2 linked regions of the Idiomarina loihiensis L2TR genome follow. The protein of the gene in region 1 interacts with the protein of each later gene in a pairwise test. Links are inferred from orthologs where the notes say so. Each region holds a gene or a part of one and is shown on either strand. Other genes may lie near its edges. The genes, in order: ribD and accC.

Region 1 (12,265 bases):
GTTGTCTGCCGCTTTCAACGCTTCATTACATGTTGTGTACATGTCCTGAGTGAAGGCATTCTTCTTTGCTGGTCGGTTCAGACGTATGCGAACAACACCGTTATCTTGCGAAACTTGTACGAGCTCTTCAGTACTCAAAATCTGTCTCCCGTCAATTATTACTGACCGCGATTTTTCCAGGCCTTTTTAGTCGCTTCGTGCATGGGAACAATAAGCTCCAATGCGCTTTTATCTCCGGCCGGTAGCTCCATTTGATTAGGACGTTTGGGCGTGACTCTCTGCCCCCATTTAATCAATCCGGCACCGCAAGTGAGTCCACCACCAAACACGGCTGACATAATGCTGTCACCAGGCTTGATAATACCGTTGTCAGCAGCTTCAGCAAAGGCAATAGGTAGTGTCGCTGAGGATGTATTTCCGTAATTCTGAATATTAATAACGGTTTTCTCGCTCGGCACTTTGCACATTTTACCTAAGAAATCGATTAACCGTTTATTCGCCTGATGCGGAATAAGGGCGTCGATATCGTCGGTGGTCATGCCGGTTTCCTGAAAAACCTTGTCGACAGCCGCACTCATGCCTTTCACTGCACGTTTAAATATTTCCTGGCCAACAAAATCAAATTGCATAATACCGTCAAAGTTAAACCGGTCAAAGCTAGAGCCAAAATCGAGGCTTAACACGTCGCGGGCATCTGCGTCACAACTGATGTGGCTAGCTAGCAAACCAACTTCTTCATCTGAGGCTTCAAGTACCATAGCGCCCGCGCCATCGCCAAATAAAACGGCGCTTTCGCGCTTGGTCCAGTCCAGAATGCGGGTTAAACGTTCTGCCCCTATGAGTAAGACCTTTTTATGTGCGCCGGTTTTTATGCCTTGAGTCGCAACGTGCATTGCATATAAAAAGCTGCTGCAAGCTGCGTTTAGGTCAAAGGCTGCAGCATGTTTTGAACCGATATTTTGCTGTACTTTAGACGCGACGTTGGGGATAAGTTCATCTGCAGTACAAGTACCGACAATGATGAGGTCCAGTTCATTGGGATCTAAATCGGCAGCGGCCAGAGCATTACGCGCAGCAACCGTCGCCAACTCAGACGTACCAACATGGCTTACTCGACGTTCGGAAATACCCGTTCGTGAAACAATCCACTCGTCGGAGGTTTCCAGGAAAGTGGCAAGATCATCATTGGTCATTACAGCCGGTGGCAGACATTTTCCCCAACCGGTAATTTCAGCAAATTTAGTCACGGCAAAACCTTTTACTTCTGTCGGCTAGTATCGTCATAATGGTAAGGTATTTTATGACAATACGGTTTCACCGTATGATAGCACGAATCGACGTCAGGTGAATGACCGCCATAAAAAAGGATAACTCCTATGTTCCGAACACTATTTGCCGCCAGTTTTTTGCTTATTATCAGTGCTTGCCAGAGCCAGCCTGATCCATTAATTATTAGCGCTGATACTGTTGTTGATAAACTAAACACCAAGGTAAGCCAATTAAAAGTCACGGATAAACGCTCTTATTCTTATTTATATCGCCATAAAAAAGAAGAGGACAAAGCAGCATTCGCACCCACTCTAAGGCCCTTAACCTTAGTTGTTGAAGAAGCTTTACAGCCTGTTACAGGTGCTTATGATGAAAACGGTCTGACATGGTACGTCACCATCGAAAAAGCACTAATTGACGCAACTCTTCATACCGTAAAATACGAACTCGAGCACAGTATTACCATTCGTGTTGAGGCCACCCGGGGAAATCGTCGCTATAGCAACTTTTATTCTGGAACCTATAACTCCACAGGTGGTCTGAAACCAGCCCAGGCAACTTTAGAACGTCAATTCAAACAATTACTGAATTCGGTGCTTACGGAAATCGCTAATGATCCTAAGCTGCGTATGCGTGAACAAGAGGACTTTTAGTCATGACTTTCCTTAAATATTTTATTGGCCTCACCGCAGCTATTTTTATCAGCGTCAGTCATGCTGAAATTCAGCCAGATAACCCCTTCCCGCGGGTAAAAATAATAACTTCTATGGGTAACATCACTGTAGAGCTCAATCGCGATGCAGCTCCTTTAACCGTTAAGAACTTTTTCCGTTATGTGAAAAAAGCACAATACAACGGTACGATATTTCATCGTTTAGTTCCCGGCTTTGTTATCCAGGGCGGCGGCTATGACGAAGATTTTCAGGACAAACCCTCATTTGAAAAAATTGCGAATGAATCCGGTAACGGCTTGAAGAACGAATATGGCACAATTGCTATGGCTCGCGAACGTGAACCTCACTCAGGTACCCGCCAGTTTTTCTTTAACTTAAATGACAATACTTCACTTAATCCAGACAATGGTGACTGGGGCTACGCTGTATTTGGTCGTATCGTTGAAGGCTTAGATGTCCTTGAAGCCATGGCTAAACTTGAATCACAGGCCTATAGCGATGAAATTGGCTGGGCTGATGTACCTGTCGACCCGCCTATTCTGAAACGTATAGAGGTTGTACCGCAAAACTAATGGCTTTAACAAAACCGACTTTCTGGCAAGATTTGAAAGTCTACAAACAGCCTCGCGTATTAGTTATTTTTGTTCTGGGCCTAGCCAGTGGTTTTCCGTGGGTGATGATTGGCTCAGCACTTTCAGCGTGGCTGCAGGAGGTTGGACTAACCCGCTCAGTCATTGGCTATTTCGGTGCGGTTTTTGGCGCCTACTCTATAAATTTTTTATGGGCGCCTATTATCGACAACCTAAAAATCCCGATACTCACTCGCTGGCTGGGTCAACGAAGAAGCTGGATTTTTTTCTGCCAGATGCTCATTGCCGGAGGTTGTTTCGCATTAGCGAGTCTGGATATTATCGACCACCTTCATCTCGTCGGGCTAATTGCACTTGGCATTGCTGTCAGTTCAGCGACTCAGGATATAGCCATTGACGCCTACCGAATTGAATCTTTTGCGGAAAACGAAGGTCGACTGCAAAGCGCCGGTGCAGCAATGACAACCGCCGGATGGTGGACCGGCTACAGTGGTTTAGGTGCCCTGCCGTTCTTTTTTGTCGATGGTATAACCTGGCAATGGCAACACGCTTATTTCGGACTGGGCTGCATCATGTTAGTCCTTGCAGCTGTCGTACTCTTTGTGCGCCGCACCACTTATCATCAGGAACCAACCATAAAAACAAAATTGACTCACTTCTGGCCGGCAATGAAAGAGAGAGTCAACATTATTGTTATTCAGCCTATTGGTGAGTTCTTTTCCCGTAACGGCGTTAAGCTCGCTTTTTCAATTCTGGCCTTTATCTTTTTGTTTAAAATTGGCGAAGCTTTTCTTGGACGAATGTCGATTGTTTTCTATAAAGAAGTTGGCTTTACTAATGCCGAAATCGGCACCTATTCAAAATTGGTTACCTGGTGGGTAACTATTATTTTTGCGCTACTAGGCAGTGCCGTCAACTTACGGTTGGGTATAATTAAAGGCCTGCTCATAGGCGGCGTAGCCATGGCCTCTTCTAACCTGATGTTCTCGTGGATTGCTCTGGTAGGCCCGGATACAAACCTATTTCTAAGCGCGGTTTTAATTGACGGCTTTACCAGTGCCTGGTCAACTGTCGCCTTCGTTGCCTTCATCAGTTTACTTTGTAACCGAACCTTTACCGCAACCCAGTATGCACTAATGGCATCGTTGGGGTCTTTAGGAAAAACAGTACTGTCGTCCTCCAGCGGACAAATTGTCGATTATATGGATGGCAACTGGGCTTTATTCTTTGTTTTAACTGCTTTAATGGTTATCCCCAGTCTTATCTTCCTCTGGTTTATTCGTAAACCCATAGCCGAGCTGGAGCGAAAACGTGACGAAGGCTAACCTAAATTGGGTCGTGCTTGGCCCTGGAGCCATTGGAGGGCTTATTGCCGGCGCTCTGCTGGAACATGGCCAGTCTGTATCGGTTTTACCGCGTAAGAACCGAACACGAGAAATAAACTGGCAAGTCACTCACAAGCAGTTTAAAGCTGACTACAGTGCTCCTGTTATTACACAACTTCTGGCCGAGAATACGGTGTTCGTTATTGCGGTTAAAGCCTTTGATGTGATTCAAGCCTTGCAACGCATAACGACATTGCGCGGGTTTAATAAAGCCATGCCCATAATAATAAGTCACAACGGCATGGTGGAACTTCCTGAACCGTTAAAAGAGCTTAATTTACACCCATTGGTGACAACTCACGGTGCGGTACGAAGCAGGAATGAAAATGCCGACCTTTGTATTGAACACAGGGGGGCAGGCCGAAGCTGGCTGGAAGTCGACCCTGCAGTCCGGAATCAGCCGACGGACTTTGACCCAGGCCTGGTCCTGCAACAGGCTTTTCCTCCGCTTACTCTGGAACAAGATCTAAGTCAGAGACGCTGGTTAAAGTTCGTTATTAATTGCGTTATTAATCCGCTGACTGCAGTTCATCAGTGCGCTAATGGCGAATTGCTGAAGGGAAGCTGGCAGGCGCAAGTATACAGCCTCGTAGCAGAAGCCGTAGCTGTAGCGAACAGTCAAAATGTGTCTTTGACAACTGAGGAATGCTATAAAGAGGTGCTTTTAGTAGCAAAGGAGACGGCCTTAAACCACTCTTCCATGCTGCAGGATATTCAACAACAACGGCGTACCGAGATACAGCAGTTAACCGGTTATTTAATTAACGCTGGTAAGACGGCGGGTGTTGCCACACCGACTCACCAGCAACTACTCAATGAGTTCCAACAACGTTATAGCGGCTAGTCTTTATCTTCAATAAAGTCGACCACTTCTAGGCCAAAGCCTGACAGTGCAGAGTAACGTTTTGGCGAGCTCATTAAGTGCATTTTATGAATGTTCAGGTCTGCCAGAATCTGTGAGCCTAAACCGACGTTCCGGGACGCATTTGACGCCGATGTTGTTGGTTTTTGCTCTCCTTTATCCTGCGCTTCAAATTCACACACCTGAGCAATGATGCTCTCCGGGGTTTGCTGACGACCAATAATAACCAGCACACCATCGTGTTCAGCAATATAGGACATAGCTTTCTGAATTGGCCAGCTGCGTTTTGCTGCCCGCTCGGTTAAAAAGGTATCGTGGAAGGTGTCCTGCAAATGAACTCGTACGTTAGTCACTTTATCTTGCGAGAGGTCACCGTGAACAAGAGCATAATGTACCTGTTCATCAATAGTGTCCTGATAAGTGATTAACCGGAACTTGCCAAATGCCGTAGGCAAATTACATTCAGCCACCCGTTCTATGGTTTTTTCCTGTATCGAGCGATATTCGATTAAATCGGCAATGGTGCCGACTTTAATACCATGCTCTTCAGAAAAAGCTTCAAGATCAGCGCGGCGCGCCATGGTGCCATCTTCGTTCAGCACTTCAACGATAACCGCCGCAGGTTCAAACCCGGCTAAACGCGCAAGATCACAACCCGCTTCGGTGTGTCCCGCACGGTTCAACACCCCGCCCGACTTAGCCTTTAACGGGAAAATATGTCCCGGCATGACTAAATCTTCGGGCTTGGCGTCTTTTTTCACAGCATCCAGCACCGTTTTCGCTCTGTCCGCCGCGGAAATACCTGTGGTTACCCCCTCAGCGGCCTCAATCGAAACAGTAAAGCTTGTTGCGTATGGGGCGTTGTTCTTATCTACCATTAACGGCAAATTCAGTTGCTCACAGCGTTCTTCCGTTAACGTCAGACAAATCAGTCCGCGACCATAACGCGCCATAAAATTGATAGTTTCCGGCGTCACACACTCGGCTGCAATAATGATATCACCTTCGTTTTCGCGATCTTCGTCATCCATAAGGATAACCATTTTACCCTGACGAATATCTTCGATAATCTCTTCTGTGCTATGCAGTGACATAACGCTTTACCTTTTAATCTTGTGTATGAGGTACTGCTACCAAGCGTTGATCAGGGCCTACCTGCCGACGATCAATAATTTTAAACCTTGGTGCTGAAGCTAAATTCAACGGCTCGTTCATGTCGATAACCGAACGTCCATGATGGCCCAATAACTGACCCGAACTGTAAATCATCAATCTGTCGCATAATTGCTGCTGAATAAGAGCGCCCGCCAAATTCGCCCCACACTCAGTCCATAACTGGTTAATTTCGCGGTTAGCCAATTCAACCATAAGCGCCGGCAGACTCACTTTACCGTTAGGGTCTGCGGCAATAATTAATTCATGACAATGTGGATGGCAACTGGGTTTACCAGGAGTTGTTCGCACTAACCACACCGGCGCCGGAGAGTCAAAAACCCTGGCCTCGTCATTCACCCTGTGCTGACTGTCAATAATAATACGTACCGGCTGTTTTAAAGGCTCAGGCAGCGGTCTTGATTTTGGCCACTGATCAACACGCACTGTCAATTTAGGATCGTCAGCCAGAATCGTTGCAGCACCACTCAGAATCGCGTCGGCCTGTGCCCGAAAAAACTGCACATCACTGCGAGAGTCAGAGGACGTTATCCATTGACTGCGGCCATCTGACAACGCCGTTTTTGCATCCAGTGAGGTTGCCATTTTTAGGGTTACCCATGGACGTTGTCGTGTCATTCGGGAAATAAACCCCGGATTCAGACTCTCCGCAGCCAATTGCAGTACACCGACGTCCACAGAAATACCCGCAGCTTTCAGACGCTGAATACCATTACCGCTGACCCTAGGGTTTGGATCCTGCATGGCAACCACAACACGTTTTACTCCGGCCTCAATTAACGCATCGCAACAAGGCGGTGTACGACCAATATGACTGCATGGCTCCAACGTGACATAAGCCGTTGCGCCCCTGACTTTTTGTCCTGCCGCGCGCAAAGCATGTACTTCAGCGTGAGGTTCGCCAGCCTGATGATGCCAGCCTTCACCAACAACTTCAGTCCCGAGAGTAATGACACAGCCAACCGCAGGGTTCGGCCTGGTCGTCATCAGTCCGCGCCGCGCCAGCATTAACGCACGGTGCATCATTTGATGGTCAAAGTACTGCGGGTTTAATTCAGTCATTAAGGCGCGCTATTTCTTCACCAAATTCGCGAATGTCCTCAAACGAGCGATAAACAGAAGCAAAACGAACGTAAGCAACCTTGTCTATCTGCTTGAGGTTTTCCATGACCAGACTGCCGACGAAATTACTGCTTATTTCGCGCTCGCCGGTCGCCCGGATGCTGGATTTTATTTTGTTAATGGCCTGTTCCATCAACTCAAGACTCACAGGTCGCTTTTCCAGTGCTCTCAGCAGTCCATTTCGGAGTTTATCTTCGTTAAATGGTTCGCGGGAACCATCAGTTTTGATAACCCGGGGCATGACCAGCTCAGCTGTCTCAAAGGTTGTAAAGCGCTCCTTGCAATGATTACATTCACGCCGGCGACGAACTGAGGCTCCATCCGCAACCAATCGCGAATCGATAACCTTAGTATCCTGTGTGCCGCAAAATGGACAATGCATTGCCTGACTCCTTTATGTGCGCTTTACAACTGTTCGCAATTAACCGTAAACCGGAAACTTAGCGCATAGCGCTTTTACCTGCTCGCGAACTTGATTAATTTTACTTTCGTCAGCAATGTCATCCAGCACATCGCAAATCCAGTTGGCGACCTGCTCAGCTTCCGCTTCTTTAAAGCCGCGGCGAGTAATTGCCGGCGTGCCTAAACGCAAACCTGAAGTGACAAAAGGTGAACGCGGGTCATTAGGAACCGCATTTTTGTTAACAGTAATGAACGCGTTACCTAAAGCCGCATCAGCATCTTTACCAGTAATATCTTTGTCAATTAAATCCACCAGGAACAAGTGGTTCTGAGTGCCGTTCGACACGATTTTGTAACCGCGCGCCTGCATGGTTTTTACCATGGCATTGGCGTTCACTAATACTTGCTTTTGGTAGTCTTTAAACTCTGGCTGCAACGCCTCCTGAAAAGCCACCGCTTTACCAGCGATAACGTGACAAAGTGGCCCACCCTGGTTGCCAGGGAATACCGCACTGTTTAACTTCTTGTGTAACTTTTCATCATCGCTGCCGGAAATAATCAGGCCGCCGCGAGGGCCCGCCAGAGTTTTATGCGTAGTGGTAGTGACAACATGAGCATAAGGTACCGGGTTAGGATAGACGCCAGCGGCAACCAGACCCGCTACGTGCGCCATATCAACCATTAAATAAGCATCAACTTTATCGGCAATTTCACGGAATTTTGCCCAGTCAACAATGCCTGAATAAGCCGAGAAACCAGCGACGATAACTTTCGGTTTGTGTTCCTGCGCCAGCTTTTCAACTTCAGCGTAGTCAATTTCACCGGTGGATTCGTCCAGACCGTATGAAACTGCATTGTATAGTTTGCCTGAAAAGTTCACACCAGAGCCATGTGTTAAGTGGCCGCCGTGAGCCAGGCTCATACCAAGGAAGGTATCGCCTGCTTCCATCATAGCCATAAAGGCAGCGGTATTAGCTTGAGAGCCGGAATGCGGTTGTACGTTTGCGTACTTGGCGCCGAACAATTCTTTTGCGCGCTCAATAGCTAAGTCCTCGACTTTATCGACGAACTCACAGCCGCCGTAGTAACGCTTGTGCGGATAGCCTTCTGCGTACTTGTTGGTCAGTTGTGACCCCTGAGCCTGCATTACCCGCGGACTGGTGTAGTTTTCCGATGCAATCAGCTCAATGTGTTGTTCCTGACGTTCAACTTCATCCTGCATCGCCTGCCATAAGTCCGCGTCAAAGTCGGCAATGTTCATCTCAGATTTCAGCATTACAGCTCTCCAAATCATTAAATGGTCTTAATTTGCCCGCTATTTTACCTTAAAACACAAATGAGTGCCTAGTTCAGCACAACAAAGTTTGGGGATGTCCGTAAATAACAGTAAACTATGCAGTAACTTTTTTGTTGATAAGAAGGATTTTACGTCGCTATGGCGCAATATATCTATTCAATGTCGCGGGTGAGCAAAGTTGTTCCCCCCAAGAAAACGATTTTAAAAGACATTTCTCTGTCGTTTTATCCCGGCGCCAAAATTGGTGTTTTAGGCGTTAACGGTGCTGGTAAGTCGACCTTACTGCGCATTATGGCGGGTGTTGATAATGAATACGAAGGCGAAGCCCGTCCGTTAGCAGGTATCCAAATCGGTTACCTGCCTCAGGAACCTCAGTTAGATGAAAATAAAACGGTGAAAGAAACCGTTGAAGAGGCTGTGGCAGATGTAAAAGAGGCCTTCGCTAAGCTTGATGAAATTTATGCCGCTTATGCCGACGAAAACGCAGATTTCGACGCCTTAGCAAAAGAGCAAGGTGAGCTTGAAGCCTTGTTGCAGGCAAAAGACGGGCATAATATCGACAACATTCTTGAGCGTGCTGCAGACGCACTGCGCCTGCCGGAGTGGGATGCAAAAATCGGTAACTTGTCAGGTGGTGAAAGACGCCGTGTGGCTATTTGTCGCCTGTTGCTATCGAAGCCAGACATGCTACTTCTTGATGAGCCCACCAACCACCTGGATGCGGAATCGGTGGCCTGGCTTGAACGCTTCCTGCATGACTACAATGGTACTGTGGTTGCTATTACCCACGACCGTTATTTCCTTGATAATGTTGCGGGCTGGATCCTTGAACTGGACCGTGGTTACGGCATTCCATGGGAAGGCAACTACTCCTCATGGCTGGAGCAAAAAGAGAAGCGTCTGGAGCAGGAAGAGCGTTCTGAAAAAGCACGCCAGCGCACTATTAAGCAGGAGCTGGAGTGGGTACGTACTAACCCGAAAGGCCGTCAGGCGAAAAGCAAAGCACGCCTTAACCGCTTTGAAGAGCTACAAAGTGGCGATTACCAAAAACGTAACGAAACCAACGAACTGTTTATTCCACCGGGCCCTCGCTTAGGCGACAAAGTTATTGAGGTTAACGGCATAAGCAAGGCTTACGGCAAGCGCCAGCTAATTGATAACTTAAGCTTTAGCGTTCCCAAAGGCGCTATCGTTGGTATTATAGGTCCAAATGGTGCGGGTAAATCCACTTTATTCCGCATGATTAGCGGGCAAGAGCAACCTGACAGTGGTTCAGTTGAATTGGGCGAAACCGTGCAATTAGCCAGCGTTGATCAGTTCCGTGACAACATGGATGACAGCAAAACCGTCTTTGAAGAAATTACTGACGGCAACGACATTCTGAAAATTGGTAACTTTGAAGTTAACGGCCGGGCTTATGTTGGGCGCTTTAACTTCCGTGGTACCGACCAGCAAAAACGCATTGGCGAATTGTCTGGTGGTGAACGTAACCGTGTGCATTTAGCCAAACTGCTAAAAGCCGGTGGCAACACCTTGTTACTCGATGAGCCGACCAACGACTTAGACGTGGAAACCCTGCGGGCACTGGAAGAAGCCATTCTGGAATTCCCGGGCTCAGTGATGGTTATTTCGCACGACCGTTGGTTCCTTGACCGTATTGCTACTCACATTCTGGACTACCGCGATGAAGGCGAAGTAGTATTCTACGAAGGTAACTACAGCGATTACGAAGCTTATATGAAAGAAAAATTCGGTGAACAGGCTATGGAGCCGCACCGCATTAAATACAAACCTATTGGTTAAAAGAATGCGGCTAAAAGGGGAGCTTTATTGCTCCCCTTTTTTACTTCCGAATTACATGACATCCAGCGCTTGCTGAAGATTCTTCACCCCAATAACTTCCATACCCTTGGGCGAGGTTTTGGGCGTATTGCCAATAGGGACAATAGCTTTTTTGAAACCGTGTTTCGCAGCTTCATTTAATCGTTCCAGACCATTGGGCACCGGGCGTATTTCTCCGGCCAGGCCAACCTCACCAAACACAATTAATTCACGCGGCAATGGTTCTCCTTTAAAGCTGGAAACAATAGCAAGCAACAACGCTAAGTCTGCTGACGTTTCAGATACCTTAACCCCGCCAACGACGTTCACAAAAACGTCCTGATCCGATACCTGTAAACCACCATGCCGATGCAAAACCGCAAGTAGCAGTGCTAGTCGCGTTGCTTCCAGTCCTACCGCAACCCGTCGCGGGTTAGCCAGCGCCGAGTAATCGACCAAGGCCTGAATTTCAACCAGCAAGGGGCGGGTACCTTCCCAGATCACCATCACCACAGAGCCATTGCCCTGATCTTCGGCGCGCTGCAGGAATATAGCCGATGGATTCGAGACCTCTTTCAGGCCGCCACCTGTCATCGCAAATACGCCGAGTTCGTTCACCGCTCCAAATCGGTTCTTGGTACCACGCAGGGTGCGATAACGGGAGTCTGATGAGCCATCCAGAAGTACGGAGCAGTCAATGCAATGTTCCAGAACTTTCGGCCCCGCCAGATGCCCTTCTTTGGTCACGTGCCCGACCATAATAATGGCGACATTTTTTTGTTTGGCGTAACGCGTTAAAAAGGCCGCTGATTCACGCACCTGAGAGACGCTGCCCGGTGCCGACTGAATATCCGCCATATGCATCACCTGAATGGAATCAATGACCATAATGGCGGGTTTTTCTTTATCAGCCAGCTGACAAATGCTCTCCACTGAGGTTTCAGACAACATACGCAGTTTATCCGTCGGCAGGTTAAGCCGCTGAGCCCGCATTGCAACCTGCTGCAGAGATTCCTCGCCGGTAACGTATAATGCAGGCATACGTTCTGCCAGTTTGCATAAGGCCTGCAGTAACAGCGTGCTTTTCCCTGCCCCCGGTGAACCGCCGATGAGTATTGCCGAACCGGGCACAACGCCGCCGCCTAAAACGCGGTCAAACTCCTGAAAGCCCGAGCTAAAACGCGGCACTTCCTGCAAGTCAACCTCGTTCAGGGTCTGCACCCGGCCTTCGGTAATACCGCTGAAGCCCCTCCGTTCAGATGAAGTAGGGGTTGTTTTTGATGTTAAACGAATTTCAGTTAACGTGTTCCAGGCCTTACATTCCGGGCATTGCCCAAGCCAGCGCGGGAAGTCGGCGCCACAGTCATTACACACATACGCACTTTTTGCTTTTGCCATTCGTCTGCTTCTCGTTTTATGATGAGGTATTATTCAAGAATAACTATAAAAAATATTAGACTTCGATGCCGAACCATTATTTTGACCAACTTATCGATCAGTTAAAACCCGTCGTTTACGATACTGACTTTGACACCTTATTTCAGTCGTTAACTGAAAACGAAGATGGTCCCACAAAATTCAAGCTTAAAATGGAGCTTAGACGTTTAGCCGCTCCCTGTCATCGCACTGTTGACTTGCGTAATCAGGTTGATGGCGAGTGCCGTCCTTAC
Region 2 (12,130 bases), 450 kb from region 1 along the record:
GGGCACTCGATGACTGGCACCACGCGGGTATCCATTTACTGAACCAGAGCGTCTTGCTCAGCGGAGTAAATGATAATTTAACCGCGCTTATTGAGCTTAGTGAAAAGTTATTTAGTGCCCGGGTTATGCCCTACTATTTGCACCAGCTGGACAAAGTTGAAGGCGCCAGCCATTTCGCGGTTAGTGACGAGAAGGCGCAAGCCTTGTGGCAAAAAATGACTCATGAATTACCTGGGTTTCTGGTTCCTCGCCTGGTCAGAGAGGAAGCTGGTGAACTCAGTAAAACCGCTATCATGCCGGACGGCACTAATACATTAACAGAGGAAAAACTATGAGCGATAACCTGGAAAGTGTAGAAAGCAAACTGCAGGATCATCTTCAGCAACTGTATCGTCAAGTTATTGATGCAGACCAGTACCTTGACGATCTGCGTCAACAAGGCAAAGCCAAGTTCCAGGGCGTTTTCGCCGAGCAAACGGTATTTGAAAGCACAGGCAACCGTTTTCAGCCCTACCTTAATGAAATTGCTGCCAACTTTGAAAAATGGCAGCAGGACAAAGAAAACGAGCAGCAGTTGCAGTTACTGGTACAACAATTACAGTTGATGACTGAAACTCTCGCTCGTCTTAAAGCTATTCGTCAGGCTGGTTAACAAAGGTTTCTTCGAACCACTGAGTCAGCATCTGCTTTTCAAAATATAAGTCATCCCGTCTCATCCTTGATGCCAGGCTGTCGTAATTAAACCCCATATTTTTTACGTGAGCCTGGCCTTCCTTTACAGCTTCTCCTGAGTTACTCATTAAACGATAATCAAATTCCATTCTAGGGAAGTCAATTTCCCGAACAATGCGCACGTAATTTGAACTCGAGCGTCCAAATGTCGGTTCAACCCGGCCGGTTAAATCAACGTCTGTTACGGTAATTTCCAGCTTCTGATCTTCAGGAAGCTTTGCCGCCAACTCCTGAAAATGCTCAGTCAGCTTATCCATCACCTTTTTCTGGTACCGATCACGTAAGCCATCGGCCGGTCGAATATCTGTGTAACTATCAACATCTTTCCAGGAAACTTCAGCCGTACCAGCATATGCTGTAAAGCTACAGGCTAATAACGCCGCTCCCACTATACCTTGAACACGCATGCTATCTTCCTCCCATACAATCGCCAAGGGTGTCATCTCTAGGTTAGAACACAAATAATGAAAAAAATTCCATAAAAAAAGGGGAGCCATCAAGGCTCCCCTTTTCAAAAGTGCGTTGGGAGGCTTACATCATGCCGCCCATACCGCCCATTCCACCCATGTCGCCGCCAGGCATGCCGCCTGCGTTGTCATCTTGTGGGATGTCAGCAATCATTGCTTCGGTGGTGATCATCAGTGCGCCAACAGATGCCGCGAACTGAAGTGCCGAACGGGTTACTTTGGTTGGATCCAGAATACCCATTTCCAGCATATCGCCGTAAGTGTCGTTACCGGCATTGTAACCATAGTTACCTTCGCCAGCACGTACGTTGTTAGCAACCACAGAACCTTCGGCGCCAGCGTTCATTGCGATTTGACGCAACGGCGCTTCCATCGCACGCAGGGCTAAACGGATACCAACGTTCTGTTCTTCGTTGTCACCACGCAGTTCTGCCAGTTTGCTCGCAGCGCGAACCAAAGCAACACCACCACCAGGTACCACGCCTTCTTCAACAGCTGCACGAGTTGCATGCAACGCATCTTCAACGCGCGCTTTTTTCTCTTTCATTTCCATTTCAGTAGCAGCGCCGACTTTAATCACCGCAACACCGCCAGCTAACTTAGCCAGACGCTCTTGCAGTTTTTCACGGTCATAGTCAGACGTAGTGTCTTCCATCTGCTGCTTGATTTGGTTAACACGACCGTCGATAGCGGTATCGTCGCCATTACCGTCAACAACAGTGGTGTTGTCTTTAGTAATCACAACGCGCTTCGCAGTACCTAAGTCTTCCAGCTGCGTTTTTTCCAGCTCCATACCAATTTCTTCAGAAACCACAGTACCGCCAGTCAGAACAGCAATGTCCTGCAGCATAGCTTTACGACGGTCGCCAAAGCCTGGTGCTTTAACCGCAGCAACTTTAACGATGCCACGCATATTGTTCACAACCAGAGTTGCCAGCGCTTCGCCTTCAACGTCTTCAGCAATAATCAGCAGAGGTTTACCGGCTTTAGAAACACCTTCTAATACCGGCAGTAACTCGCGGATATTAGAGATTTTCTTATCAATCAGAAGAATGAACGGATTGTCTAATTCAACCGAACCACTTTCCTGGTTGTTAATGAAGTAAGGAGACAAGTAACCACGGTCGAACTGCATACCTTCAACAACGTCCAGCTCGTCAGTCAGTGCCTGACCTTCTTCAACGGTGATAACACCTTCCTGGCCTACTTTGTCCATTGCCTGAGCAATGATTTCGCCAATAGTGTGATCAGCGTTTGCAGAAATAGTCGCTACCTGAGCAATGGCTTTGCTGTCGGCACAAGGCTGAGAAATTTTCTTCAGCTCTTCAACTGCAGCGATAACCGCTTTGTCGATACCGCGCTTAAGATCCATCGGGTTCATGCCTGCGGCTACTGACTTCAAGCCTTCGTTAACAATGGCTTGAGCCAGAACGGTTGCGGTTGTTGTACCGTCACCCGCTTCGTCATTTGCTTTAGACGCCACTTCTTTAACCATCTGCGCGCCCATGTTCTCGAACTTATCTTCCAGCTCGATTTCTTTCGCAACAGACACACCGTCTTTGGTGATAACAGGAGAACCGTAAGACTTATCTAATACAACGTTGCGACCTTTTGGACCCAGCGTCACTTTTACTGAATCAGCAAGAATGTTAACGCCTTTCAGCATTTTTTGACGTGCTGTGTTACCAAATTTGACTTCTTTAGCTGCCATTTTTGCTTTCCTCTTAAATTCGTTTAGTCGGTTGTGCTAGTAAGCGTTTCTGACGTCTTATTCTTCAACAGCCAGAATGTCGCTTTCGCTCATGATTAAGTACTCTTCACCGTCAATTTTCTCGGTTTTAACACCGTAGCCTTCATTGAACAGCACTTTGTCACCAGCTTTTACGTCTAGTGCACGTACCTCACCGTTATCCAGAATGCGGCCTTTGCCTACTGCTACGATTTCACCGCGAGTAGATTTTTCTGCCGCAGAACCAGTCAGAACAATGCCGCCAGCCGATTTCGCTTCGACTTCGGTGCGCTTAATAATGACTCGATCGTGTAAAGGACGAAGTTTCATTGTTGATAACTCCTCAACCTATTGTTGTTAGTGGTTAATACCCCTAAGGGGCGGATAAAAATGTGTGTGCACATTAAATGGGGGAGGAATTTTTGTTATCAAGGGGGAAGCTCAAAAATTTTTATGCTAATTTGCAAAACTGACAGGCGCTATAGGGAGGTTCTATGACTCAGCAACCACAATTAATTTTATGCACCACAGACAGTTCTGACTCGGCTAAACAGCTGGCGCGTTCTCTACTCGAAAAAAAGCTAGTGGCCTGCGTCAACATAGTGCCTAATATGACCTCTATTTACTCCTGGCAGGGCGAATTGCATGAAGACCAGGAGTGGCTTTTACTGATAAAATCGACTGCGGAACGTTTCAGTGACATAAAAAGTACCATCAGTGCTATTCACCCTTACGATTCTCCAGAATTAATAAGCATCAATATTGAAGATGGTTTACCCGATTATCTGACGTGGATACAGGACTCAGTTAAATGATACAAAGATTCATCACATGTCTCGCAGCCTTAACTCTGGTTTTTGCCGTCGTTGCGCCAGCACATAGTGTGCAGTCGAATCCATTCCAGCAGGACAATCAGTTTTTATCGGTAGATCAGGCTTTTGATTTCGACAGCGAAGTTAATGACAGCAAAGTGACGGTCAGTTGGGTTGTCGCTCCCGAGTACTATTTGTATCAACACCGCTTTAAGGTGGTTCCCGAAAATGCATTAGCAGCAGAACCCGAACTCCCGCAAGGCGAGTCTCATAACGATGAGTTTTTTGGCGAGTCAATTGTATACCGCAACTACGTTGAGTGGTCTTTTACACTTAACCCGGAGTTTTCCGGCGACACCATTACCGTTCAGTATCAGGGCTGCGCAGATGCGGGGTTATGTTACCCGCCCACTGAAAAGCAGATTAAACTCTCCAGTACTAGTGAAACCGCCCCCGCCACCGCACCGCCAAACACCGACAGCAGCCTGTTCGGTATAGGTGAACAACATTTAATCATTACATTGTTACTCTTTTTTGCTTTGGGTATTGGCTTAGCTTTTACCCCCTGCGTGTTTCCTATGTACCCCATTTTATCCGGCGTTGTGCTGGGCAACCGTGAACGTAACTGGAAAAACACACTTTGGCTTTCCTTTATATACGTTCAGGGTATGGCCATTACCTATTCTCTATTAGGCCTGGTTGTGGCATCAGCGGGTATGCAGTATCAGGCTTACTTTCAGCATCCGGTGGTGTTAATTGTTCTTGCAGTATTGTTCGCGCTTTTTGCTTTGAGTATGTTCGGAGCTTATACGCTGCAGCTTCCTATTAGCTGGCAGTCAAAACTGCAAAGCTTTAGCGGCCAGCAAAGCGGAGGCAATATCGTTGGCGTCTTTATTATCGGCGCTATTTCCGGCCTGGTAGCATCACCCTGTACCACAGCCCCCTTGTCAGGGGCGTTACTCTTTATTGCGCAATCGGGCGATATGGTAAGCGGCGTCGCTATTCTTTACGCATTAAGCCTGGGTATGGGCGTGCCGCTTATTCTATTCGGCTTAAGTGGCGGCAAGCTTCTGCCCAAAGCCGGCGCGTGGATGAACGTGGTTAAGCAGTTCTTCGGTTGGCTGTTATTGGCAGTTACCTTATTCTTAATTGAGCGCCTTATTCCGACCAGTATTAGCATGTGGCTGTGGATTTTTTACTTTATTCTCGCCGCCGTATCTCTGGCTGTTTCGATAAGCCAGCCGCTTCGGATCACCACGAAAGTTATCACTATTGTACTCTTAGCAGCGGCGGCTACTACAGGCAGTTACTGGCAGGTTAATAAAGCGCAACTGGAACAAAAAAGTCACGGCCTTTTTACTGTTGTTAGTAATGTCAGCGACATACAACAACAAGTAGCAGAAAGTGACCGATGGGTAATGCTAGACCTTTATGCGGACTGGTGCGTGGCCTGCAAGGAATTCGAGCAGTACACCTTTTCAGATGAGCAGGTTCAGGCGCAGTTTCAGGAGTTTAAACTCATTCAGGCCGATGTTACCCGCAATAACGCGCAAGACGTTGAGATTCTGAGTCGCTACAAGGTGCTGGGGCTACCCACCATTCTGTTCTTTGACCCTGAAGGCAACGAACGCCCTGAATACCGGGTTACCGGTTATATGAACGCTGAGGATTTCAAAAAGCATCTGGAAAAGATAGTTTCCGAGTAAACTTGTGCCTAAATGCGCTGATAAGACCAGTAAAGTGCTGCAATCTTGCTTTTTTTCCCTATAATACTGTTGTTATAGGAACCCAAACTGAAAGTTGTGGTCACTTTTAATAGTTTCCGTAACTTCACAGCAAATGGCGGCACAATGGCAGAACGTTTTAAAATATTAGTGCTCAATGGCCCGAATCTAAATTTACTGGGGCAGCGTGAACCAGAGCTTTATGGTAAGCAAAGCCTGGATGATATCGCTGATTCGCTGGGAGCCATTGCTAAACAACACGCAACAGCACTAGATTTCCGTCAGTCCAATGCTGAACACCAGTTAATTGACTGGATCCAGCAAGCCGCCAAAGACTCCGTAGATTATATTGTGATTAATCCGGCAGCCTACGCACACACCAGCGTGGCATTACGCGATGCGTTATTGGCTGTGAAAATCCCTTTTATTGAAGTGCACCTTTCCAATATTTATCGCCGTGAGAGCTTCCGCCACCATTCTTATTTGGCAGACGTGGCTGACGGTGTTATCTGCGGGCTTGGCGCCCGTGGTTATGAATACGCATTACAAGCAGCTTTAACTACATTGAACAATACAGATAACTAAAGGTAGACGTTAGCATGGATATCCGAAAAATTAAGAAACTGATCGAGCTCGTTGAAGAATCTGGCGTAGCAGAACTGGAAATTACCGAGGGCGAAGAGTCAGTTCGGATTAATCGTTACAGTGCGCAGCCTGCACCGATGCAATACGCGCCACAACCGCAACACGCCCCTCAGCAAGCGCCACAATCAGCTCCGGCAAGCCAGCCAGCGGCTGAACCAGCCAGTGAAGAAATTAGCGGCCACGTTGTTCGCTCTCCTATGGTTGGAACCTTCTACGAAGCTCCATCTCCTGATGCAAAGCCTTTCGTTACTGTTGGCTCTCGCGTTAATGCCGGCGAAACACTGTGCATTATTGAAGCAATGAAAATGATGAACCAGATTGAAGCAGACAAATCCGGTGTCGTTAAACAGATTTTAGTAGATAACGAAGAGCCGGTTGAATTTGATCAGCCACTGTTTATCATCGAATAAAGTAACCGCAGGTATTTGTCATGTTAGATAAAGTGGTCATTGCCAACCGTGGCGAAATTGCACTGCGCATACTGCGAGCCTGTAAAGAGCTCGGCATTAAAACAGTGGCAGTTCATTCAACGGTTGATAGAAACCTTAAACACGTTTTACTTGCAGACGAAGCAATTTGCATAGGTAAAGCGCCAGCGAACGAGAGCTACCTGAACATTCCCCGTATTATCAGCGCCGCTGAAATTACGGATGCAGCAGCTATTCACCCGGGTTACGGCTTTCTGGCCGAAAACGCCGATTTTGCTGAACAAGTTGAACAATCTGGCTTCATTTTTGTTGGACCAACGCCGGATCTTATCCGTCTTATGGGCGACAAAGTATCAGCCATTAAGGCAATGAAGAAAACCGGCGTTCCTTGCGTTCCGGGGTCGGATGGCCCTCTGGATGACGACGACGAACGTAATAAGAAGCTTGCTAAGCGCATTGGTTACCCCATTATTATTAAAGCAGCAGGCGGCGGCGGTGGTCGTGGTATGCGGGTTGTACGCGAGGAGAGCGAATTGCTCAGCTCTATCACTATGACTCAGAACGAAGCTCGCGCAGCCTTCGGTAACCCTGTTGTCTATATGGAAAAATTCCTTGAAAACCCTCGCCATGTGGAAATTCAGGTTCTGGCCGATGGACAAGGCAATGCCATTCATTTAGGTGAACGTGACTGCTCGATGCAGCGTCGTCACCAGAAAGTGGTTGAAGAGGCACCTGCGCCGGGTATCACCCCTGAAATGCGTAAATTTATTGGTGAGCGTTGTGCCAAAGCTTGTGTAGAGCTTGGCTACCGTGGCGCTGGTACATTTGAATTCTTGTACGAAAATGGTGAATTCTATTTCATTGAAATGAACACCCGTATTCAGGTTGAGCATCCGGTTACCGAGATGGTCACAGGTATCGACTTGATTAAAGAGCAGTTGCGCATTGCAGCCGGTCGTCAGCTTTCGGTCAGCCAGGAAGATGTTGTCATTCGTGGTCATGCCATTGAATGTCGGATTAACGCCGAAGACCCTGAAACCTTTACACCGTCACCGGGCACTATCACCCGTTTCCACTCTCCGGGTGGCTTTGGTGTGCGTTGGGACTCACACGTTTACGCGGATTACAAAGTTCCGCCGAACTATGACTCGATGATAGGCAAGCTGATTACTTACGGCGAAAACCGTGATATTGCTATTGCCCGTATGCGTAATGCTTTAAATGAATTGATCATCGAAGACATTAAAACCAATATTCCTCTGCAAAAATCAATTATGGCAGATGAAAACTTCCAGCACGGTGGTACCAACATTCACTACCTTGAGAAAAAACTTGGTATAGGCGGGCATTAATTAATGCCCTGGATACAACTCACCCTTTCCTGTAGTGAAGAGCATGCGCCCCAAGTGGGTGACATGCTCATGGCTAACGGCGCTCAGGCGGTAACTTACCGAGACGGCGCCGACACGCCCATTTTTGAACCCCGCCCCGGCGACGTTATATTGTGGGAACACACTCTAGCCACGGGCTTATTTGACGCCGACGCGGACATCAAAGCCATTATTGCCAACCTGAAACAGTCCAACATTTTCGGCAGCGATTTGCAGTACAAAGTCGATGCACTGGAAGACAAAGACTGGGAACGCGAATGGATGGATAACTTCCACCCTATTCAGTTTGGCGAGAATTTATGGATTTGCCCCAGCTGGCGGGAGATACCAAAACCTGAAGCCGTTAATATTTTGCTCGACCCTGGCATGGCTTTTGGTACCGGAACACACCCAACAACCGCTATGTGTCTGCGCTGGATAGACGCCAACCCACCAACCGGCAAAACCGTGGTGGATTTCGGTTGTGGCTCAGGGATATTAGGCATTGCCGCATTACTATTTAAAGCAGAACACGTAGTTGGCATTGATATTGACCAACAGGCGCTGATTGCGACCAAAGATAACGCTGAGCGCAATAAGGTGGGCGATAAATTTAGCCTTTATCTACCCAGCCAACAACCTGAAACCCAGGTGGACTTGGTACTTGCCAATGTCCTCGCCGGCCCTTTACGAGAGCTAGCCGATACCATACTCGGCTTCGTTTCCCCCGGCGGACAACTGGTTTTATCCGGTATACTGGAACGGCAAATAGAAGGGGTTATTGAGGCTTACCAACCGCACATAAAATTCGATACCCCGACTATAGACGGCGACTGGGCAATGCTCAGCGGTACCCGCGTTGGTTAACAAGCGTACGCTTTGTCAATAGTAAAAAATGAAAAAAAGACTCAAATTGCGTAATAAATAGCCTTTTCTTTATTGCGCAAATTCCCTAAAATTCCTCACCCTTTCGCTGAGTAGTTTTTAACCGATGCGGATTGGTCCATATCAACTCGACAATCAGGTCATATTAGCTCCCATGGCTGGAGTTACTGATCAGCCGTTCCGTCAGCTGTGTTACAGCACGGGGGCCGGGCTTACAGTATCAGAGATGCTGTCCAGTAACCCTAAGGTATGGCAGACCGATAAATCCAGGCAACGCATGGATCATTCGGGAGAGCTGGGCATTCGTGCTGTGCAGATAGCGGGCTCGGAACCGGCATTAATGGCCGAAGCAGCGCGCGTGAATGTGAGTATGGGTGCGCAGATTATTGACATAAATATGGGCTGCCCGGCGAAAAAGGTAAATAAGAAGATGGCTGGCTCGGCGCTCATGCAGCATCCCGGGTTAGTAGAAGAGATATTAACAGCTGTGGTTGCAGCTGTTGAGGTTCCGGTAACACTGAAAACCAGAACCGGTTGGGATCCTGAACACAGAAACGGTATTGATATAGCGCAGCTGGCAGAACGTTGCGGTATTCAGTCTCTTGCCATTCATGGTCGTACTCGTGCCTGCATGTACAAAGGCATTGCCGAATACGACACCATTAAGGCAATTAAGAAGGCTGTTTCTATCCCAGTAGTGGCTAACGGCGATATCCGTACACCACTGCAGGCTCAACAGGTTTTAGAGTACACCGGAGCCGACGCCATTATGATTGGTCGCGGCGCGCAGGGTAACCCCTGGCTGTTTAGAGAAATTGCTCATTTTCTTGAAACAGGACAGGAGCTAAGCCCGCCGTCCTTAACCGAAGTGGCTGAGACCGTTATTCATCACGTTGGCAAACTGCACGAATTTTACGGCAGTTACCAGGGTGTCAGAATCGCCCGAAAACACGTTGGTTGGTATTTAAAAGAACAAGCCAGCAATGATGAATTCAGGCAAACATTTAATCGTCTTGAGGATGCCAGCGAGCAACTTAAGGCACTTGAAGATTATTTTGTCACTGTAGAGAAGAGATAAGCGCATTATGTTTGATCAAAACCCTAGTCGTGAGAACGTATCTCCCCTAACCACTATCGGCAATAACGCACAGCCAAAGCCATTGCGTGATTCCGTAAAACAAGCATTGAACAGTTTTCTGCGTCAGCTTGATGGTCAGGATCCTGAAGAACTTTACGAGTTGGTGCTATCTGAAGTAGAAGCACCGTTACTGGAAGAAGTCATGACTTACACCCGGGGTAATCAAACCCGCGCCGCAACCATGTTAGGCATTAACCGCGGCACCTTACGCAAGAAGCTGAAAAAATACGGCATGAATTAAGAAGTTTTTTGGGCGCCTTTTGGCGCCCTTTTTTTATTAACCTCCCCGTAAGTTAACTCAGTATAGAAAGGCAAAACAATGGAAACCCGTCCAATCCAACGCGCTTTAATCAGTGTTTCTGATAAAACCGGTATTGTTGAATTCGCTCAAGCTTTGGCTCAAAAGAACATTGAAATTCTCTCTACTGGCGGTACAGCTAAACTACTCCGTGACTCAGGCATTGCCGTTATTGATGTTTCTGAACATACCGGTCAGGAAGAGATTATGGGCGGGCGGGTAAAGACACTGCACCCTAAGGTTCATGGCGGTATTTTAGGTCGCCGCGATGTCGACCAGGGTGTTATGCAGGAGCAAAACATCGCGCCTATCGATATGGTTGTCGTGAACCTGTATCCCTTTGCTGAAACGGTTGCCAAAGAAGGTTGCTCTCTGGAAGACGCTATTGAGAATATTGATATTGGCGGTCCAACTATGGTTCGTGCAGCAGCGAAAAACCACAAAGACGTGACTATTGTTGTGAATGCCAGTGACTACCAGCGCGTGCTCGCTGAGCTCAATGAGCAAAATGGGGTCAGCCACAGCACTCGCTTTGACTTAGCAGTAGCAGCATTTGAGCACACCGCTCAATATGATGGCATGATTGCAAATTACCTCGGCAAGCAGCTGAGCGAAAACGATTTTGCGCGCACGTTGAACCTGCAGGTATCAAAAAAGCAGGACCTACGCTACGGCGAGAACTCACATCAGGCAGCGGCATTTTACGCAGAGCGCAATGCACCAAAAGGGACAGTTTCCAGCGCGACTCAAATTCAGGGCAAAGCGTTGTCCTTTAACAATATTGCCGATACAGACGCGGCACTTGAGTGCGTAAAAAGCTTTGTTGAACCAGCCTGCGTTATTGTTAAGCACGCAAACCCTTGCGGTGTTGCAATAGGTGAATCTATTTCCGACGCTTATGACCGCGCCTTTAAAACCGACCCAACTTCCGCATTTGGTGGCATTATTGCTTTTAACCGCGAGCTGGATGAAGCAACCGCAACCGCTATTGTTGAGCGTCAGTTTGTGGAAGTTATTATCGCTCCGAGCGTCAGTGAAAGCGCCAAGACAGCTGTTGCCGGCAAAAAGAACCTTCGCTTACTGGAATGCGGTGAATGGTCAGATACGGTTGAACAGCTGGATTATAAGCGCGTCAACGGTGGCTTATTAGTACAGGACACGGATAACCAGGACTTCATTCAGGATGACCTGAAAGTGGTTACAGAAAAACAGCCAACAGATGCGCAAATGACCGACTTATTGTTTTGCTGGAAAGTGGCTAAGTTTGTTAAGTCTAATGCCATTGTTTATGCCAAAGACGGTATGACCGTCGGTGTTGGTGCAGGCCAGATGAGCCGGGTTTATAGTGCCAAAATCGCTGGTATTAAAGCCGCTGATGAAAACCTCAGCGTACCAGGTTCGGTCATGGCGTCGGATGCTTTCTTCCCGTTCCGCGATGGTATAGATGCAGCAGCTGAAGCAGGCATCACCGCTATTATTCAGCCAGGCGGTTCCATTCGCGATGAAGAAATCATTGCTGCCGCCAATGAACACGGTATCGCGATGGTCTTTACCGGCATGAGACATTTCCGTCACTAAGCACCTCTGCTGATAAGTACAGCATTGCGTCAGTAACGTTTGGGGGCTAGTCTTATAGGCTAGTTCTCAACTCTACAGGTGATAGTATGAAAAAAATAATAACTTCTGTTTCCGCCATTGCACTAGCAAGCGTCCTTGGCGCCTGCTCGCCGGCTCCTGAAGCCGACTCTTTGCAAACTGCTGTTGACCATGAATCACGTACTGACAAGTATCAGGCTCGTGACGAGTTCCGCCATCCCCAAGAAACGTTAGAGTTCTTCGAATTAGAGCCAAATATGACGGTCGTTGAAATTTGGCCGGGCGGCGGTTGGTATACCGAAATAC

What was found.
Region 2: the proteins of ribD (region 1) and accC interact in binary tests that used the Escherichia coli proteins (3 or more experiments, as listed by UniProt). The link is inferred for Idiomarina loihiensis L2TR from one-to-one orthologs.

The regions. Positions count from the first base shown.
Region 1 is NC_006512.1:1,992,979-2,005,243, forward strand. What follows is about bases 4,952-7,912. They hold ribD (bifunctional diaminohydroxyphosphoribosylaminopyrimidine deaminase/5-amino-6-(5-phosphoribosylamino)uracil reductase RibD), read right to left. Parts: upstream 7,016-7,912; coding sequence 5,888-7,015; downstream 4,952-5,887. Other genes in these bases: ribBA (bifunctional 3,4-dihydroxy-2-butanone-4-phosphate synthase/GTP cyclohydrolase II), read right to left, coding at 4,952-5,874; nrdR (transcriptional regulator NrdR), read right to left, coding at 7,008-7,457; glyA (serine hydroxymethyltransferase), read right to left, coding at 7,497-7,912. Outside these bases: IL_RS09565 (enoyl-CoA hydratase), read right to left, coding at 1-138; IL_RS09570 (ketoacyl-ACP synthase III), read right to left, coding at 159-1,247; IL_RS09575 (YajG family lipoprotein), read left to right, coding at 1,377-1,922; IL_RS09580 (peptidylprolyl isomerase), read left to right, coding at 1,925-2,515; IL_RS09585 (AmpG family muropeptide MFS transporter), read left to right, coding at 2,515-3,858; IL_RS09590 (ketopantoate reductase family protein), read left to right, coding at 3,845-4,762; more of ribBA, read right to left, coding at 4,759-4,951; more of glyA, read right to left, coding at 7,913-8,753; energy-dependent translational throttle protein EttA, read left to right, coding at 8,913-10,577; DNA repair protein RadA, read right to left, coding at 10,629-11,993; IL_RS09625 (PilZ domain-containing protein), read left to right, coding at 12,059-12,265. UniProt on the Escherichia coli protein: Converts 2,5-diamino-6-(ribosylamino)-4(3h)-pyrimidinone 5'-phosphate into 5-amino-6-(ribosylamino)-2,4(1h,3h)-pyrimidinedione 5'-phosphate.
Region 2 is NC_006512.1:2,442,335-2,454,464, forward strand. The notes cover bases 5,889-8,714. They hold accC (acetyl-CoA carboxylase biotin carboxylase subunit), read left to right. Parts: upstream 5,889-6,539; coding sequence 6,540-7,889; downstream 7,890-8,714. Other genes in these bases: aroQ (type II 3-dehydroquinate dehydratase), read left to right, coding at 5,889-6,049; accB (acetyl-CoA carboxylase biotin carboxyl carrier protein), read left to right, coding at 6,064-6,519; prmA (50S ribosomal protein L11 methyltransferase), read left to right, coding at 7,893-8,714. Also shown: EF-P beta-lysylation protein EpmB, read left to right, coding at 1-335; primosomal replication protein PriC, read left to right, coding at 332-652; IL_RS11710 (DUF3016 domain-containing protein), read right to left, coding at 633-1,139; groL (chaperonin GroEL), read right to left, coding at 1,264-2,910; IL_RS11720 (co-chaperone GroES), read right to left, coding at 2,968-3,258; divalent-cation tolerance protein CutA, read left to right, coding at 3,423-3,743; IL_RS11730 (protein-disulfide reductase DsbD), read left to right, coding at 3,740-5,446; more of aroQ, read left to right, coding at 5,591-5,888; more of prmA, read left to right, coding at 8,715-8,774; tRNA dihydrouridine synthase DusB, read left to right, coding at 8,899-9,870; DNA-binding transcriptional regulator Fis, read left to right, coding at 9,878-10,171; purH (bifunctional phosphoribosylaminoimidazolecarboxamide formyltransferase/IMP cyclohydrolase), read left to right, coding at 10,250-11,806; IL_RS11770 (class I SAM-dependent methyltransferase), read left to right, coding at 11,893-12,130. UniProt on the Escherichia coli protein: This protein is a component of the acetyl coenzyme A carboxylase complex; first, biotin carboxylase catalyzes the carboxylation of the carrier protein and then the transcarboxylase transfers the carboxyl group to form malonyl-CoA.